Regions from separate parts of the Hydrogenophaga sp. SL48 genome, predicted to be linked through region 1. Evidence: predicted binding sites of a transcription regulator. Region 1 holds the regulator's gene; each other region holds the start of a gene.
The links. Region 1 encodes LexA, which represses DNA repair genes until DNA is damaged. Its sites were predicted from a motif close to ACTGTATNNNNATACAGT; they were not measured.

Region 1 (5,395 bases):
CAAGCTTGCGCCAGGCACGGGGTCGTCGCGCTGCTCACACGACCCGACCATGCCTCCGGCAGCGATCGCCTGGCCGAGGCCTGCGGGTTGCTGTCCCTCGGCGATGAGGCCGTGGTAGTGAATGTGCAGGGAGATGAACCGCTGATCGACCCGCAGCTGATTCGGGCAGTGGCAGACGAACTCGAACGGCGGCCTGACTGCGCAATGAGCACCGCAGCCCACGCCATCGACCGGGTGGCCGACTTCATCAACCCGAACGTGGTCAAAGTGGTGACCGACCGGCGTGGCACGGCTCTCTATTTCAGCCGGGCGCCCATTGCCTGGTGGCGCGATGGAATGTCCGGCGGAACGCCGCCAGAACTCCCCTCCCCTGCACCCTTGCGCCACATCGGCGTGTACGGTTACCGGGCAGGCTTCCTTCGCCGTTTCCCGACGCTGGAGGCTGCGCCGATGGAGCATACCGAGGCGCTGGAGCAGCTTCGCGCGCTCTGGCACGGCGAGCGCATCTCCGTGCATCTCGCGACCCATGCACCTGGCGCGGGCGTAGACACACCCGAAGATCTGGAGCGGGTGCGCGCACTGATCGCCGGCCGTTGACCTCCCTGGCTGTAAGCCAGCGGCGAGGTGGCCCATGCTATCCTCAAATGGTCGCCCCTCCCTGTGAAGCAGGGAGCCGCTGCCGGAGACCGGCGGTCCCGATTGAAACGCTGAAAAAAGGAAGACGATGAGACTGATTCTGTTGGGCGCTCCCGGTGCCGGCAAAGGCACGCAAGCCACCTTCATTTGCCAAAAATACGGTATCCCCCAGATCTCCACTGGCGACATGCTTCGTGCCGCAGTGAAGGCGGGCACGCCGTTGGGCCAGCAAGCCGATGCCGTGATGAAATCCGGCGGACTCGTGAGCGATGACCTGATCATCAATCTGGTCAAGGAGCGCATTGCCCAGGCCGATTGCGCCAATGGCTTCCTGTTCGACGGATTCCCCCGCACCATCCCCCAGGCCGACGCAATGAAAGCCGCCGGCGTGAAGCTCGATTACGTGCTTGAAATCGACGTGCCTTTTGACGCCATCATCGAGCGCATGAGTGGCCGCCGCTCGCATCCCGCTTCCGGGCGCACCTACCACGTCAAGTTCAATCCGCCCAAAACCGAGGGCCATGACGACGTCACCGGTGAACCGCTCATCCAGCGTGAAGATGACAAGGAAGAGACCGTGAAGAAGCGCCTGGAGGTGTACAGCGCCCAGACGCGTCCGCTGGTGGACTACTACAGCAACTGGGCCAAATCCGACGCTGGCGCCGCCCCCAAATACAGAGCCATTGCAGGCACGGGCTCGGTGGAAGAGATCACCGCCCGGGCATTCGAGGCTTTGTCGCGCTGACCAAGCCTTGTGCTACAAAAAAACCGGCCTTGGCCGGTTTTTTTGTGATTGCGGGTGGGTTCTGTCTCATTCGCTCAGGAGATCCAGTGCGAGTGCAAGGCGGGCCTTGACCGGTGACAGCCCGGCTGAGTCGTGCAAGGGGTTCGCGGCGTCGGGGATCACACGCCCCCTGGCACAACGGGTGGCGCGTATCACGCGCACGCCCCGCTGCTGCGCCTCGCGCAATGCCGCCTCCAGCGCCCGGTGAACGGTGCCGTTGCCTGTCGCCGCCACCACCAGGCCACGGGGCAGATGTGCAGCGTCCACGGCGCTCGCCGCCAGCAACGCACGAACCATCCCTCCATCGGCATCGGCATGGCTCGTCACAATGTCCACACGAGGCATTGCTTCAGCCGCTAGGACTTGGTGCAGCAACGTTGTGTCACCGGCTGAAGTCACAGAGGTCCGCTGGGGTGGATGAAACCAGCGCACTTCGCCTTCTTCAACACAGGCCATTGGGCCAGCATCGCCCGAGTCAAAGGCGTCCACCCGATAGCTGTGCACCTTGGCCACATGCTCCGCACGGTGAACCAGGCCCGCGCAAACCACGACCACCCCTGACAGATCAACACATCCCGCTGCGTTCACCGCATCCAGCAGGTTCTGTGGCCCATCTGGCACCAGCGCCGTGGAAGGACGCATGGCACAGGTGATCACCACAGGCTTGACCGGCCGAAGCACCCGCTCTAAGAAATAGGCCGTTTCTTCCAGCGTGTCAGTACCGTGCGTGATCACCACGCCCGCGACGTCCTCTCGCGCCACATGGTGGGCTACCCGCTCGGCCAAACGCTTCCACAATGCAAAGCCCATGTCCTTGCTGTCGATCTGATCAAGTTGCTCCACCTCCAGACACATGCTGGACAGCGCGGGAACGCTCGCCATCAGGTCTTCTACCCGCACTTCCCCCGCCACATACCCCACATTGTCGCTTTGACGGTTCGATCGACCGGCGATGGTGCCGCCCGTACCCAGGATCACCCGACGCTTCACTTCTTTTGTCGTAGCCACTTGTCAAGCCCTTGAAACTGGTTAAAAATACAGATACTGGATAAGAAAACAGTAACGCAACCTGCACCGCAGTCGGCCCAACCACGAGGTTCTCATGATCGAGTCGTTCCCCCCCAAACTCACTGCCCGTCAACAGCAGATTCTGGAATTGATCCAGAACGCCATTGCGCGCACCGGCGCTCCACCAACCCGTGCAGAAATCGCTTCCGAGCTGGGGTTCAAGTCAGCCAACGCGGCAGAAGAACACCTGCAGGCGCTGGCGCGAAAAGGTGTGATCGAACTGGTCAGCGGAACTTCCCGTGGCATCCGCCTGCGCAGCAGCGACCTCAGATCAATCAATGAGCAGCGGGCGCAGCAGCTTACACTGCCGCTGCCCAGCCTGACACAGCTGATGTTGCCCCTGATTGGACGTGTGGCAGCAGGTTCCCCCATCCTCGCTCAAGAGCATGTGGATCAGACCTATCACGTCGAGCGCAGCCTGTTTCAGCGCACACCAGACTACCTGCTCCGGGTCCGCGGAATGTCCATGCGGGATGTGGGCATCATCGATGGCGATCTTCTGGCGGTGCAGTCCTCAAAGGACGCAAAAAATGGCCAGATCGTGGTCGCACGCCTGGGTGATGACGTGACGGTGAAACGGTTCATGCGGCGCGAGGACCAGATCGAGCTGCACGCCGAAAATCCTGAGTACAAAACCATTCTGGTTCAACCGGGCGAGCCATTTGAAATCGAAGGCCTCGCCGTGGGCCTGATTCGCAACAGCTTTCAGATCTGACCCAGCGGGTCGATGCTGTCTCAGCAGGTGGCGGGCGTTTGGTCCATCCGGCATTGGTGTCGGCGGGACACATCCCTGTGCAGACGGCCATTGTTTTGAATCCTGCCTGTGTTCAAACCCCTGACAGGAGTTTCGCATGGGAATCCGCATCAACACCAACACTTGGCGCGCGCCGCTTCAGCTGATCGACAGCTGGTTACCAGCCCCCGAGCACAGAACCTCCGCCCACCGAGGCATTCCATCACTGTTTCAACGATTTTCCAGAGCGGGCTGGCTGGGTGGGAACCGTGTTACGTCGCCCATTGCCACCACTGCCATGGGTGGAAGCGCACCACCTGTTGCGACAGCACCTGCCCGAGTCCGTCAGGTGCAGATCATGCAAGCATCCAACGGTGGCCTGCGCACGGACGCACGGTTGGTGATTTCCGGTCGCATGGCGGACGTGTGTGCTGAACTGGATCGGCTTGCGGCACAAGAACACCCTCCTGCTGGAACCGAGGCTTGCATCTGAAGCCAACGATAATTTGTATGGCATTGGCGACCGCTTTGTCGCCCCGGATTGACGGTCCTTGCGGGCACAATAGCTCCCATGAACATTGTCATTCTCGACGACTATCAAGATGCCGTGCGCAAGCTGGATTGTGCTGCTCGGCTGGAGCCCTATCCCGCCAAGGTCTTCACGAACACCGTAAAAGGCGTTGGCCAACTCGCGGTTCGCTTGCGCGATGCCGATATCGTGGTGTTGATACGGGAACGGACACAGATTTCACGCCTGTTGGTTGAGAAGCTGCCACGGCTCAAGCTGATCTCCCAAACCGGACGTGTCGGTCAACACATCGACGTGAGTGCTTGTACCGAGCGCGGCATCGCGGTGGCCGAAGGCAATAGCTCGCCGATTGCCACCGCTGAGCTCACCTGGTCTTTGATCATGGCCTCCATGCGACGCATTCCGCAATATGTTGCCAACCTCAAACACGGTGCGTGGCAACAGTCTGGGCTGAAGGCGTCCTCCATGCCCGTCAACTTTGGACTCGGGTCGGTTCTGCACGGCAAGACCCTGGGAATCTGGAGCTATGGCCGCATCGGGAAGCTGGTCGCAGCCTACGGTCGGGCATTCGGCATGCGGGTGATCATCTGGGGAAGCGAAAGCACCCGGGCGTTGGCTGTGTCGGATGGCTACGAAGTGGCGGAGAACCGCAAGGCCTTGTTTGAGCAATCTGATGTGCTCAGCCTGCACTTGCGTTTGAGCGAACGCAGCGCAGGTTGCGTGACGCTGGACGATCTGTCTCAAATGAAGCCCACTTCGTTGCTGGTGAACACTTCGCGCGCTGAACTCATTGAGGCCGAAGCGTTGTTGACTGCCCTGAACCGGGGTCGCCCAGGCATGGCTGCCGTCGATGTGTTTGAGTCCGAACCCATTCTTCAGGGCCATGCCCTGTTGCGGCTGGAGAATTGCATCTGCACTCCGCACATTGGCTATGTTGAACTTGACAACTACGAAACCCTGTTTTCGGCAGCTTTCGATAACGTCGTCAATTACATCAAGGGAACGCCCACGAACATCGTCAATCCTGGCGCATTGCAAGTTCGCCGTTGACCCGTTCACTCAGAACGCCTTACTTGCTGCCGTCCTTGACGTCCGGGGCATCGTCCGGTGGCATGAAATCCAGCACCTCGAAGTCGATCAGATTTCCTTCGGGCACCGCCAACGGCCGAGTACCGGGTGGCGGCGCAGGCTTCGCTGTGGCCTCGACCGGAACCGCCACGTCGGGAAGCGAAGCCTCGAAAGCCGACATTTCTGACAATGCATCCAGATCCACATCGAGTCCGAGGCGATGTGAAGTGTGGGGCAATTCGTCAAGCGGCTGTGTGACACGCCCCTCCCTTGATTCGTTGGCAACGGTCGCGGCCATTGCCTTGTTGCCCGCCGCCTTCAATGGCTTGATGGCGGTGTGCTGGAAGTCAGCTCCAGCGGGCACACCATCGGAGTCACGCTTGATCATGTCCTTGGCGATGGCGTGCAGCAACAGCAGTTCGCGGTAAGCCTCCAGATCAAACACCTCTGCCTCGGTGTCATTCGAATCCCTGAAGATGGACTGCTCAATGACATCCAACACCTTGGGTTGAGGCCACAGCGCCTGGATTCGCCCAAAGGCGGTTTCATAGGCCTCCAGTCCATGGCTTTCGTCGCT
Region 2 (5,395 bases), 530 kb from region 1:
GTGACACGGTTGTCCGCCCCTCGCTCACCGCGCGGGGCGGCAGCAGGTTCTGGTGAAGTTGGGTGACCTTGCGCACGTAGTCGCGGGTCTCGGGATAGTTGGGCACCTTGCGGCCGGCGCGCAGCACGGCGCCCTCGCCCGCGTTGTAAGCCGCGATGGCCAGCTCCAGTTCGCCGTTGAAGTACTTCAGCAGCCAGGCCAGATAGCGGGCACCGGCCTGCACGTTGGTGCGCGGATCGGTCAGGCGCTCTTCCAGTGTCTGGTCGGCTTTGGAGCGCACGCCGAAGCGCTGCGCCGTGTCGGGCATGAGCTGCATCAGACCGACGGCGCCCTTGGGGCTGACCGCGCGGGTGTTGAAGCCGGACTCGGTGGCGATCACGGCCTGCAGCAGCTCGAACTCCAGCCCATGGGCATGGGCCGCTTCGCGGATGTGGTGGCGAACGGCCTTGAAATCGGGGGACACGTCGAAGCGTGCGCCGACGCCGGGCGGCGCATTGACCGCGCTGGGCGCCTGACCGCTGGGCGACACGGCCTGTGCCTTGGCACCCCGGTAGAACAGCTCATAGCGGCGATCGACCTGGTGGTCGGCGAAGTGCGTCACCCCTTTGCGATCCACGTAGCCCCAGATCTCGGCGCGAGCGGGCACGGCCGCGAGCAGCAGCCCGGCCACGGCCGACGCGACGAGCAGGCGAAACACGCGGCGCATCACACGTCCACCTCCACCGAGTCACCGTGCAGCTCCATGAGCTCGCGGCGGGAGGCCGCCTCGCCTTTTCCCATGAGCTTGGTGATCAGCGCCTCTGTTGCCGCAAAATCCATCGCGCCCAGCGTCACCTGCATCAGACGGCGGGTGTCGGGGTTGAGCGTGGTGTCCCAGAGCTGCTCGGCGTTCATCTCGCCCAAGCCCTTGAAGCGGCTGATCGGGCACTTCTCGCGCGCCACGCCGTCTTTTTCGGCCTTGTCGAGGATGGCCTGCAGCTCGCCATCGTCCAGCGCGTACTGCTTGAGCGCCGGCTTCTTGCCGCGCGCGGGCACGTCCACCCGGAACAGCGGCGGGCGCGCGACGTACACGTGGCCGGCTTCGATCAGTTTGGGGAAGTGGCGGAAGAACAGCGTGAGCAGCAGCACCTGGATGTGCGAGCCGTCCACGTCGGCATCGGACAAGATGCAGACCTTGCCGTAGCGCAGGCCGCTCATGTCGGGCGTGTCGAGCGGGCCATGTGGATCGACACCGATGGCGACCGAGATGTCGTGGATTTCGGTGTTGGCGAACAGGCGGTCGCGCTCCACCTCCCAGGTGTTGAGCACCTTGCCGCGCAGCGGCAACACGGCCTGGCATTCCTTGTCGCGGCCCATCTTGGCACTGCCACCGGCCGAGTCGCCCTCGACCAGGAACACCTCGTTGTGGGCCAGGTCGCGGCTCTCGCAATCGGTCAGCTTGCCCGGCAACACGGCCACGCCGGAACCCTTGCGCTTCTCCACCTTCTGGCCGGCCTTCTGGCGCGTCTGCGCGGCCTTGATGGCGAGTTCGGCGAGCTTCTTGCCGTAGTCCACGTGCTGGTTGAGCCAGAGTTCGAGCGCCGGGCGCACGAAACCGCCGACCAGGCGCACCGCGTCGCGCGAGTTCAGCCGCTCCTTGATCTGGCCCTGGAACTGGGGGTCCAGCACCTTGGCGCTCAGCACGTAGCTGGCACGGGCGAACACGTCTTCGGGAAGCAGCTTCACGCCCTTGGGCAGCAGCGCGTGCATCTCGATGAAGGCCTTGACCGCCTGGAACAGGCCGTCGCGCAGGCCGCTGTCGTGCGTGCCGCCGGCGCTGGTGGGGATCAGGTTCACGTAGCTCTCGCGCACCGGCTGGCCGTCTTCGGTAAAGGCGACGCACCACGAGGCGCCTTCGCCGTCGGCGAAGTTGTCGTCCTTGGCGTCGGCAAAACCTTCGCCTTCGAACAGCGGGATCACCGGGTCGCCGCTCAGCGTCTGCTGCAGGTAGTCGCGCAGGCCGGCCTTGTAGAGCCAGACCTGGGTGTCCTTGGTTTTTTCGTTCACCAGCGTGACCTGCACGCCCGGCATCAGCACCGCCTTGCTGCGCAGCAGGTGCGTCAGCTCGGCCATGGGCAGCGCGGCGGATTCGAAGTACTTGCCGTCGGGCCAGGCGCGCACGGTGGTGCCCTGCTTGCGGTCGCCCTCGCCCTTGGGCGCGATCACCAGTTGCTCGATCACGTCACCGGCTGAAAACGCCAGCCTGGCCACCTGGCCTTCGCGGTAGCTGATCACTTCCAGCCGGGTCGAGAGTGCGTTGGTCACGCTCACGCCCACGCCGTGCAGGCCGCCCGAGAAGCTGTAGGCGCCGCCCGAGCCCTTGTCGAACTTGCCGCCTGCGTGCAGGCGGGTGAACACCAGCTCGACCACCGGAGCTTTCTCTTCAGGATGCAGGCCGAACGGGATGCCGCGGCCGTCGTCTTCCACGCTCACCGAGTGGTCGGTGTGCAGCGTGACCTTGATCTTCTTGCCGTGGCCGGCCAGGGCCTCGTCGGCCGCGTTGTCCAGCACTTCCTGGATGATGTGCAGCGGGTTGTCGGTCCGGGTGTACATGCCCGGGCGCTGCTTGACCGGCTCCAGTCCCTTGAGGACGCGGATCGAGCCTTCGGAATATTCGTTGGGAGATTGGGATGCCATGGGGGCGGATTGTAAGCATCCTTGCACAAACCACTGGATGCAAATACAGATCAACCACATCTCGCGCGCCTGCCGATGCCCACAGCGCATCAATCGCGGTCCGAAATTTCAAGGCGGCATCGCCCCCGGTGACAGCGTCACGCGGCCAACTTCGCTAAAGTCGCTGGATGTCCTCCCCACCCCCTGCCCTCACCGCGCCCCGCCTGTCCGCCCTGCAGGTGCTGGCCTGCGGCGCCGCCATCGTCACCCTTTCCATGGGCGTGCGCCACGGGTTCGGTCTCTGGCTGCAGCCGATCACCCAGGACCAGGGCTGGACGCGCGAGAACTTCGCGTTCGCGCTGGCGATCCAGAACCTCTCATGGGGCCTGTTCGGCATCTTCGCCGGCATGGCGGCCGACCGCTTTGGCGCGTTCCGCGTGCTGCTGGTGGGCGCGCTGCTCTACGCGCTGGGCCTGACCGGCATGGCACTCTCTCCCACCCCGCTCACGTTCGCGCTCACCGCGGGCGTGCTGATCGGGGCGGCGCAGGCGGGCACCACCTACGCCGTGATCTACGGCGTGATCGGGCGGCAGATCCCCGCAGAGAAACGTTCCTGGGCCATGGGCGTGGCGGCGGCGGCGGGTTCGTTCGGCCAGTTCCTGATGGTGCCGGTCGAAGGCTGGCTCATCAGCGCCTTCGGCTGGCAGGAGGCGCTGCTGATCCTCGGCGGCGCGGTGTTGCTGATCATGCCGCTGGCGTTGTTCCTGCGCGAACCGGGCTTTGTGGGCGGCGCGGCACCACCCCGGGAACAAACCATTCTTCAGGCCGCGCGAGAAGCCTTCAGATACCGCAGCTTCCAGTTGCTGATGGCGGGCTATTTCGTCTGTGGCTTCCAGGTGGTGTTCATCGGTGTGCACATGCCGAGCTACCTGAAGGACCACGGCCTCTCGCCCCAGGTGGCGAGCTACGCGCTGGCGCTCATCGGCCTGTTCAACGTGCTGGGCACCTACGCCGCCGGCGTGCTGGGCCAGCGTTTCCCCAAGCGCCACATCCTGTCGTTCATCTATCTGGCCCGCGCTGTGGCGATCAGCGCCTTCCTGATCGCGCCGCTCTCGCCGGCCAGCGTTTACGTGTTCGCGGCCGTCATGGGCGTGCTCTGGCTGTCCACCATTCCGCCGACCAACGCGGTGGTGGCGCAGATCTTCGGCGTGGCGCACCTGTCCATGCTGGGCGGCTTCGTGTTCTTCAGCCACCAGATCGGCAGCTTCCTGGGCGTGTGGCTGGGTGGCTACCTGTACGACCGGACCGGCAGCTACGACATCGTCTGGTACCTCTCGATCGCGCTGGGCGTGTTCGCCGCACTGATCAACCTGCCGGTGCGCGAGTCGCCCATCACCCGCGGGCCGCAGCGCGTGTCAGGGGTCGCCGCGTGAGGCCGGTGGCCGTCCGGGCGCTGACGTGGGTCGGGGTGGTCCTCGCGCTGCTGGGCACACTCTCGCTCTACAACCGCCCGGATTTCCTGGTGAACCTCGCCGACCAGCTCTGGAGCTGTTTCTGATGCACGGCACGGAAGCACCGTCGCCCTGGGTCCGGCGCTGGGCGCACCTGGTGCCGGCCGGCGGTTCGGTGCTGGACGTGGCCTGCGGTCATGGGCGCCACCTGCGCTGGTTCGCCGCGCACGGCCACAAGGTCACGGGCGTGGACCGCTCGGCCGAGGCCATTGCCTCCATCGCAGGACTTGGCCGAGCGGTCGAAGCCGACATCGAGAACGGACCATGGCCTTTTGAAGGTGAACGGTTCGATGCCGTGGTGGTGACCAACTACCTCTGGCGTCCGCTGTTGCCCACCCTCGTCGCCAGCGTGGTCGACGGTGGCGTGCTGATCTGCGAGACCTTCGCCGCCGGCAATGAAACCGTGGGCAAGCCCTCTCGACCCGACTTCCTGTTACAAAACGGCGAATTGCTGCGGGCCTGTGCCGACCTGCACATCGTGGCCTATGAGGACGGCTTCTGCAACGCCCCTGAGCGCTTCGTCCAGCGCATCGCGGCGGTGCGAAAACGCCCGTCCGCCGGCGCCCTGCCCCAGCGCTTTGCACTGGATGCCGCTGGGTAGAATGCGGGATTCGCGCGCGAGCCGCCCGGGTCCTTTTTTCCTTCGGTGCCTCGACACGGCGCCCCCTGTACCGAGACAGAGAACATGAAACCCATCACCGGCAGCATCGTTGCCCTCGTCACCCCGTTCCTCCCCGATGGCAGCGTGGACTACCCCACCCTGCGCAAGCTGATCGACTGGCACATCGCCGAAGGCACCGACTGCATCGGCGTGGTCGGCACCACGGGCGAGTCCCCCACGGTGTCGGTGGAAGAGCATTGCGAGATCATCCGCGTGTCGGTGGAGCAAGCGGCCAAGCGCGTGCCCATCATGGCCGGCTGCGGCGCCAATTCGACCGCCGAAGCCATCGAGCTCGCCAGGTTTGCCCGACAGGTCGGCGCCGACTGCCAGCTGCAGGTCGTGCCCTACTACAACAAGCCCACGCAAGAAGGCCAGTACCAGCACTTCAAGGCCATCGCCGAAGCCACCGGCGACCTGCCCGTGGTGCTCTACAACGTGCCCGGCCGCAGCGTGGCCGACATGTCGGTGGAGACCGCGCTGCGCCTGGCCACCGTGCCCGGCATCGTCGGCATCAAGGAAGCCACCGGCAACATCGAACGCGCGCAGTGGCTGATCCGCGAAGCACCCG
Region 3 (5,395 bases), 1.6 Mb from region 1:
CGATCTGCAATCGATCATCGAGGCGGTCAACGAGGGTGCCGTGTACAAGTTCCTGACCAAGCCCTGGGACGACGATCTCTTGCGCAACCACGTGGCGCAGGCCTTCGAGCAGAGCGAACTCGCCGCAGAGAACCGCCGTCTGGGCGAAGCGGTGCAACAGGCCAACCGCGAACTGGCCCTCGCCAATCAGCGGCTCGAACGCATGGTGCACGACGAGAGCGAGCTTCGGCGGGCCATGCAGAACGCAGCCGGTGCCTCCCGGGACGCGCTGGACGCGTTGCCCATGGCCGTGTTCGGCATCGGCGACGACGGCATGCTGGCCTACGTCAATCGCCTGGCCGTGCACCAGTGGCCGCACTGGTCGTCCGCGCTGGGGCTCGAGCCCTTGCCCTCGATGCAGCGGGTGTTGTCCGCGCTGGCATCGTCTGCGGCCTGCGACGACGACGGGTTCCGCACCGCCATCGACGGGCACCCCGCCAGGGTCTGGCTGCGCCCCATGCCCGGGCAGCGGCACCCCCTGGGTCGGCTGGTGCTGGTGCAGCTGCAGACCGAGGCCATGGCGGTGGCGGTGGCGTCGGGGAGCCTGGCGTGAGCACCACCACCCTGGACGCCCCGGCCGCCGGGCTGAAGACAGCCGCCTGGGCACGCTGCATCGGTGAACTGCCTTCGTTGCCGAGCGCCTTCATGGCGGCGGTGAAGGTCCTGAGCGAAGACGACACGCCCGCGTCGGCCTGCATCGAGGCGATCGAGCGCGACCAGGCACTGACGGTGCGTGTGCTGCACCTGGCCAATTCCGCCTTCTATGGCGCGCCGGGCCAGGTCTCGCGCATCGGCGACGCCGTGCAGATGCTGGGCCTGCGCACGGTCGCGAGCACGCTGGCCGTGGTGTCGCTGCAGGCCACGCTGGGGGCCTTGCGCTGCGAGGGCTTCTGCTTCGACACCTACTGGCGCCACACACTGTGCACGGCCCTCGCGGCCCGGGAGCTGGCCAAGGTCGCGTCGCTGGACACCGGTGAGGCCTTCTTGCTGGGCCTGCTGCACGACGTGGGCAAGCTGGTGCTGGCCATGACCAGTCCGGTGCAGGAAGCACAGGCGTTGCGGATCTGCCGCTCGGAAGGCATGTCCATGAACGAGGCGGAGCAGCACGTGTTTGGCGTGTCACATCCCGAGGTCGGCGCCGCGGTGGCCCGGCAATGGAACTTCCCTGCCAGCCTCGTCGAAGCGATCGCCGGCCACCATGCCACGGCGCCCATCCCCGCCGGGGAGCGGCTGACGCTCACCGACCTGGTGCGCCTGGCCGACCACATGGCCCATGGTCTGGAAGCCTCCCCCACCGACATTCAGTCCCTGCTGGCAGACCCGCTGTGGTCCGTCCTGGGCACCAGCGAGCAGCGCCTTCTCGATCTGGCGGAGCGCGTCAACGCCGAGCTGCAAGTCATGTCCTGCGCGTGAATTTTCTGATTGGAACGACCATGAACCATCCCCTTCAAGGCAGCATCCTCCTCGTCGATGACGAGGCGCCCATCGTCCGTTCCCTGCACCGGGCGTTGCGCGCGCCCCTGGGGAACCAGGTGAAGATCGTGACCTGCCACAGCGGATCGGAAGCCATCGAGGCGCTGCTGGCGCAACGGTTTGACGTCATCGTCAGCGACCTGCGCATGCCCCACATGGGCGGCATGGAGCTCCTGGCCATGGCCGCGGACATCCAGCCCGGGTGCCTGCGCATGATCCTGACGGGCACGGCGGACTTCAGCACCGCGCAGGACGCCGTGAACCAGTTTGGCCTCTACCGCTACCTCACCAAACCCTGGGACACCGACGAACTGGTGCGCCACATCTCGGCGGCCCTCGCCGCCAGCGTGGCGCAACGGTCCCAGCAGGACCAGGCCATGGCGTGGGCGGCCAGCCAGGGCCAGGTCAGCGCCGAAGCGCTGGAGCGGCGCAAGCTCGAAGCCCTGGAGCCGGGCATCACCCGGGTCGAGTGGGACGAGGACGGTTGCGTGATCATGAGGTAGGTATAGGAGCATCCCCCGCCGCGCTGCGCGCGACCCCCCTGAAGGGGGGCGGCACTGGCCGTCCGGCAAAGCCGGCCCGGCGGTGCCCTGGGTGGCGCGCGCCGGCCTCATGGACGACGGTTCAGAACAGATCGCCCTGCCCGCGCAGCGCTGCCGGGCGGAATTGCGTGGTGTCCAGCGGCTCACGTGTGCGGTTGAAGCCGAGCCGGTCGCAGGTCTTCACGAAGCGCTGGCGCAGCAGGTCGGCCCAGATGCCCTGGCCTTTCATGCGGGTGGCGAAGTCGGCATCGTAGTCCTTGCCGCCGCGCATGTCCTGCACGCGCGCCATCACCCGCGCGGCGCGGTCGGGGTAATGCTGTTCCAGCCACTGGCGGAACATGGGCGAGAGCTCCCAGGGCAGGCGCAGCACCTGGTAGAACGCGCGCCGTGCCCCCGCCTCAAAGGCCGCTTCCAGCACCTGCTCCATGTCGTCGTTGATGAACGGGATCTGCGGCGACACGCTCACGCCCGTGGGCACGCCCGCCTCGGCCAGGGTGCGGATGGTGCGCAGCCGCCGGTGGGGCGCGGCGGCGCGTGGCTCCAGGATGCGGGCGAGCTTGGCGTCCAGCGTGGTGATGGTCACGTACACCGCCGCCAGGCGCTGCTGCCCCATGGGCGCGAGCAGGTCGATGTCGCGCTCCACGCCGCTGCCCTTGGTCACCATGGCCAGCGGGTGACTGGCGGTGTGCAGCAGTTCCAGCACCTGGCGGGTCAGCCGCAGCCCGCGTTCGATGGGCTGGTAGGCGTCGGTCACGGTGCCGATGGCCAGCAGGTCGGGCGCGTAGGCCGGGCGCAGCAACTCGGCGCGCAAGACCTCGGCGATGTTGCGCTTGGCCACCAGCCGGGTTTCGAAATCGAGCCCCGGCGAGAGGTTGAGGTAGCTGTGCGTGGGCCTTGCGTAGCAGTACACGCAGCCCATACTTATGTTTCATCGAAATCTGCTTCCCGGAGAGACCGCCCATTTCGAAGAGCTGTAACAACGGGGCACCACCGAGTTGACCTAGCTCCATCGGACGATACCCACAGAGGCTTGTGTATACTGTATTTATATACAGATATAACACCAACAGCCGAACACACTTCGTACCAAGGTTTACCGTGGAAGACGGACAGAGAATTGTTCACTTCGTGAAGGGCCGTGGCGTTGGCTCGAATGTGCGCTCCCGGTTCGAAGCATGGGGGCGAGAGAAGAACCTCGCGCACTTCGAAGAGCAGCGAACCGCAGAACAACCCGACGAACTATTGCCCCACAGGCCCACTGATGTGCGCCTGGTCGAAGCTCACTCAATCCTGAGCCACAACGATTCCCCAGACCTAGGTTTCGAGCAAAGCATCAACCCCTACCAAGGCTGTGAGCACGGGTGCGTGTACTGCTATGCGAGACCTACACACGCCTACTTAGGTCTGTCCCCTGGACTGGACTTCGAAACCAAAATACAAGCAAAGACGAACGCTGCAGTTCTGTTGCGCAAGGAACTGTCCCGGCCAGCCTACCGTCCCAGTCTTATCGCGCTTGGTGCCAACACAGACCCCTATCAGCCCGCGGAGCGAGAGTTGCGTATCACGCGCTCTGTGCTCGAGGTTCTCGCCGAATTCAACGCACCGGTAAGCATCACAACCAAATCGGCCTTGGTGACGCGTGACATAGACATTCTTGCGGGCATGGCAGCCAAGGGGCTGGCACGGGTCAATATCTCACTAGCAACGATAGACCCCGCGCTCGCCAGGATACTGGACCCACGGGCGAACGCACCTCACCGCCGCTTGCGAGCCATCTCAGAGCTCTCCGCTGCTGGAGTTTCCGTGTCGGTGTTCGCCTCGCCCATGATTCCTGCTGTCAATGACAAGGACCTGGAGTCCATTCTGGAAGCAGCTGCAGCGGCCGGTGCCACATCAGGGAGCATGATTGTTCTCAGACTACCTCTTGAAGTACGCGACCTCTTTCTGGAGTGGCTGAACGAACACTTTCCTGACCGTGCTGCTCATGTCATGAGCCTGATAAGGCAAATGCGAGGCGGGGCTGACTACGACCCAACTTTCGGAACAAGGATGCGGGGAACTGGACAGTACGCCGCACTCCTGCGTCAACGCTTTAACGTTGCAATTCGTCGCTTCGGCTTGCAGCATCGCGCAGTAGCGCCGGAAATATCTCTCTTCCGCGTGCCTGGCCCTTCAGACGCTCAGGGAACGCTATTTCCACCATGTACATAGCGCTGGCCAATCAGAGTTCTCCCATTGGAACGATTTGCACCGCTTTGCGAACCTGCTCCGATGTATACCGATTTTTTGGAGTTGGCTCGACGTTGGTCTTCGCCTTGCGGAATGCCACGACACGATTCGCCAGAATCGAGTCTTGCCGGTCAAGGCGCACCTTCAGGCGCTTGATTTCTTCCTTTAGGTAGTCACATTGAACCTGCAAGCTGTACTCCGACAGCAGCCTGAGAGCGTCCAGAATCAAATCGCGCGCACTAGGTAGCTCACAGCCGTCGTGACTAACCAAGTTCCGCGAACATTCAGCATGACGAGCAATGGCTGATATGTCTAGACGTGGTCCCCTCAGCTTCATTCTCGAGTCAAAATTCTGAAGGGCAACCAAACTCCGCAGGGCATGGGCAAACTTCGCTTCTCTCGGCTCCTGCGGAACAAAGTTATCCAGAAGCTTGGCGACAACAACTGATGGGGCGGCAGCATGTGGTTCCACGGATTACCTCAACTTTTTAAACAAGCGAACAACCGCTAAAGACTGCAGATGCCGATTGACGGCAACTCTGTTCGTGGGGTCCTTTGCCGCGGAACTCCAGTCCTCAACACGCTTCTCCCAGTACGGCTGATGCGTGGAATCTAAGACGAAGCAATTGCAGCCAGCGCACATGGTGATGTGGCGAGTCTTGTAGTTCGGCTTACGTAGCATCCACGACCCGCCCCCGGCAGCCTGTTGACAGCGAGATTCCAGCGGCGCCACGCTGACAAAGCAGTTGCCAAAGTCATTGAAGAAAATTCGGAGGTCGTGCGCAATGACCAACTCCTTAACTTTGATGCGTAGCACAGCGATGTCTGTGATGGTGTCAAGCTTGTTTTCGGCGAGAAAGCGGTCCACAGCTTCTGCCATATTCCCGAAGACAGTCTTCCTCTCGCTGCGGCTGACAAAGAAGTCCACAGTCGCACTATGCGCCATGCTTTCCACCTCGTCGGCCAACCTCTGGATGGGTTCGTAGTAGCCCTTGTAGGTAATTGACTCATTGAGATGTCCATAGTGGAAGCTCAACGCAGACATTGATGACTTGCGGGTCTTCAGACAGTAGTCGGCAAAAGTCTTGCGTCCTTGGTGAGTCCTGATGCAC

Region 2: IM738_RS11260 (DNA topoisomerase IV subunit B) is a predicted target of LexA. The motif match lies at 2,709-2,726, and genes of this name have one in related genera.
Region 3: IM738_RS16115 (PA0069 family radical SAM protein) is a predicted target of LexA. The motif match lies at 3,093-3,110, and genes of this name have one in related genera.

What each region holds. Positions count from the first base shown of each region.
Region 1 covers NZ_CP063400.1:1,839,800-1,845,194, forward strand. The annotation lists gene kdsB (3-deoxy-manno-octulosonate cytidylyltransferase) at 1-597, shown strand, start outside; gene adk (adenylate kinase) at 725-1,381, shown strand; gene IM738_RS08860 (asparaginase) at 1,448-2,410, opposite strand; gene lexA (transcriptional repressor LexA) at 2,523-3,203, shown strand; gene IM738_RS08870 (hypothetical protein) at 3,340-3,714, shown strand; gene IM738_RS08875 (D-2-hydroxyacid dehydrogenase family protein) at 3,793-4,800, shown strand; gene IM738_RS08880 (hypothetical protein) at 4,820-5,395, opposite strand, start outside.
Region 2 covers NZ_CP063400.1:2,372,132-2,377,526, forward strand. The annotation lists gene IM738_RS11255 (lytic transglycosylase domain-containing protein) at 1-706, opposite strand, end outside; gene IM738_RS11260 (DNA topoisomerase IV subunit B) at 706-2,676, opposite strand; gene IM738_RS11265 (MFS transporter) at 2,844-4,088, shown strand; gene IM738_RS25930 (hypothetical protein) at 4,085-4,213, shown strand; gene IM738_RS11270 (class I SAM-dependent methyltransferase) at 4,213-4,767, shown strand; gene dapA (4-hydroxy-tetrahydrodipicolinate synthase) at 4,852-5,395, shown strand, end outside.
Region 3 covers NZ_CP063400.1:3,398,999-3,404,393, forward strand. The annotation lists gene IM738_RS16095 (response regulator) at 1-592, shown strand, start outside; gene IM738_RS16100 (HDOD domain-containing protein) at 589-1,452, shown strand; gene IM738_RS16105 (response regulator) at 1,473-2,015, shown strand; partial or broken gene IM738_RS16110 (PA0069 family radical SAM protein) at 2,137-2,970, opposite strand; gene IM738_RS16115 (PA0069 family radical SAM protein) at 3,153-4,265, shown strand; gene IM738_RS16120 (hypothetical protein) at 4,276-4,755, opposite strand; gene IM738_RS16125 (hypothetical protein) at 4,759-5,395, opposite strand, start outside.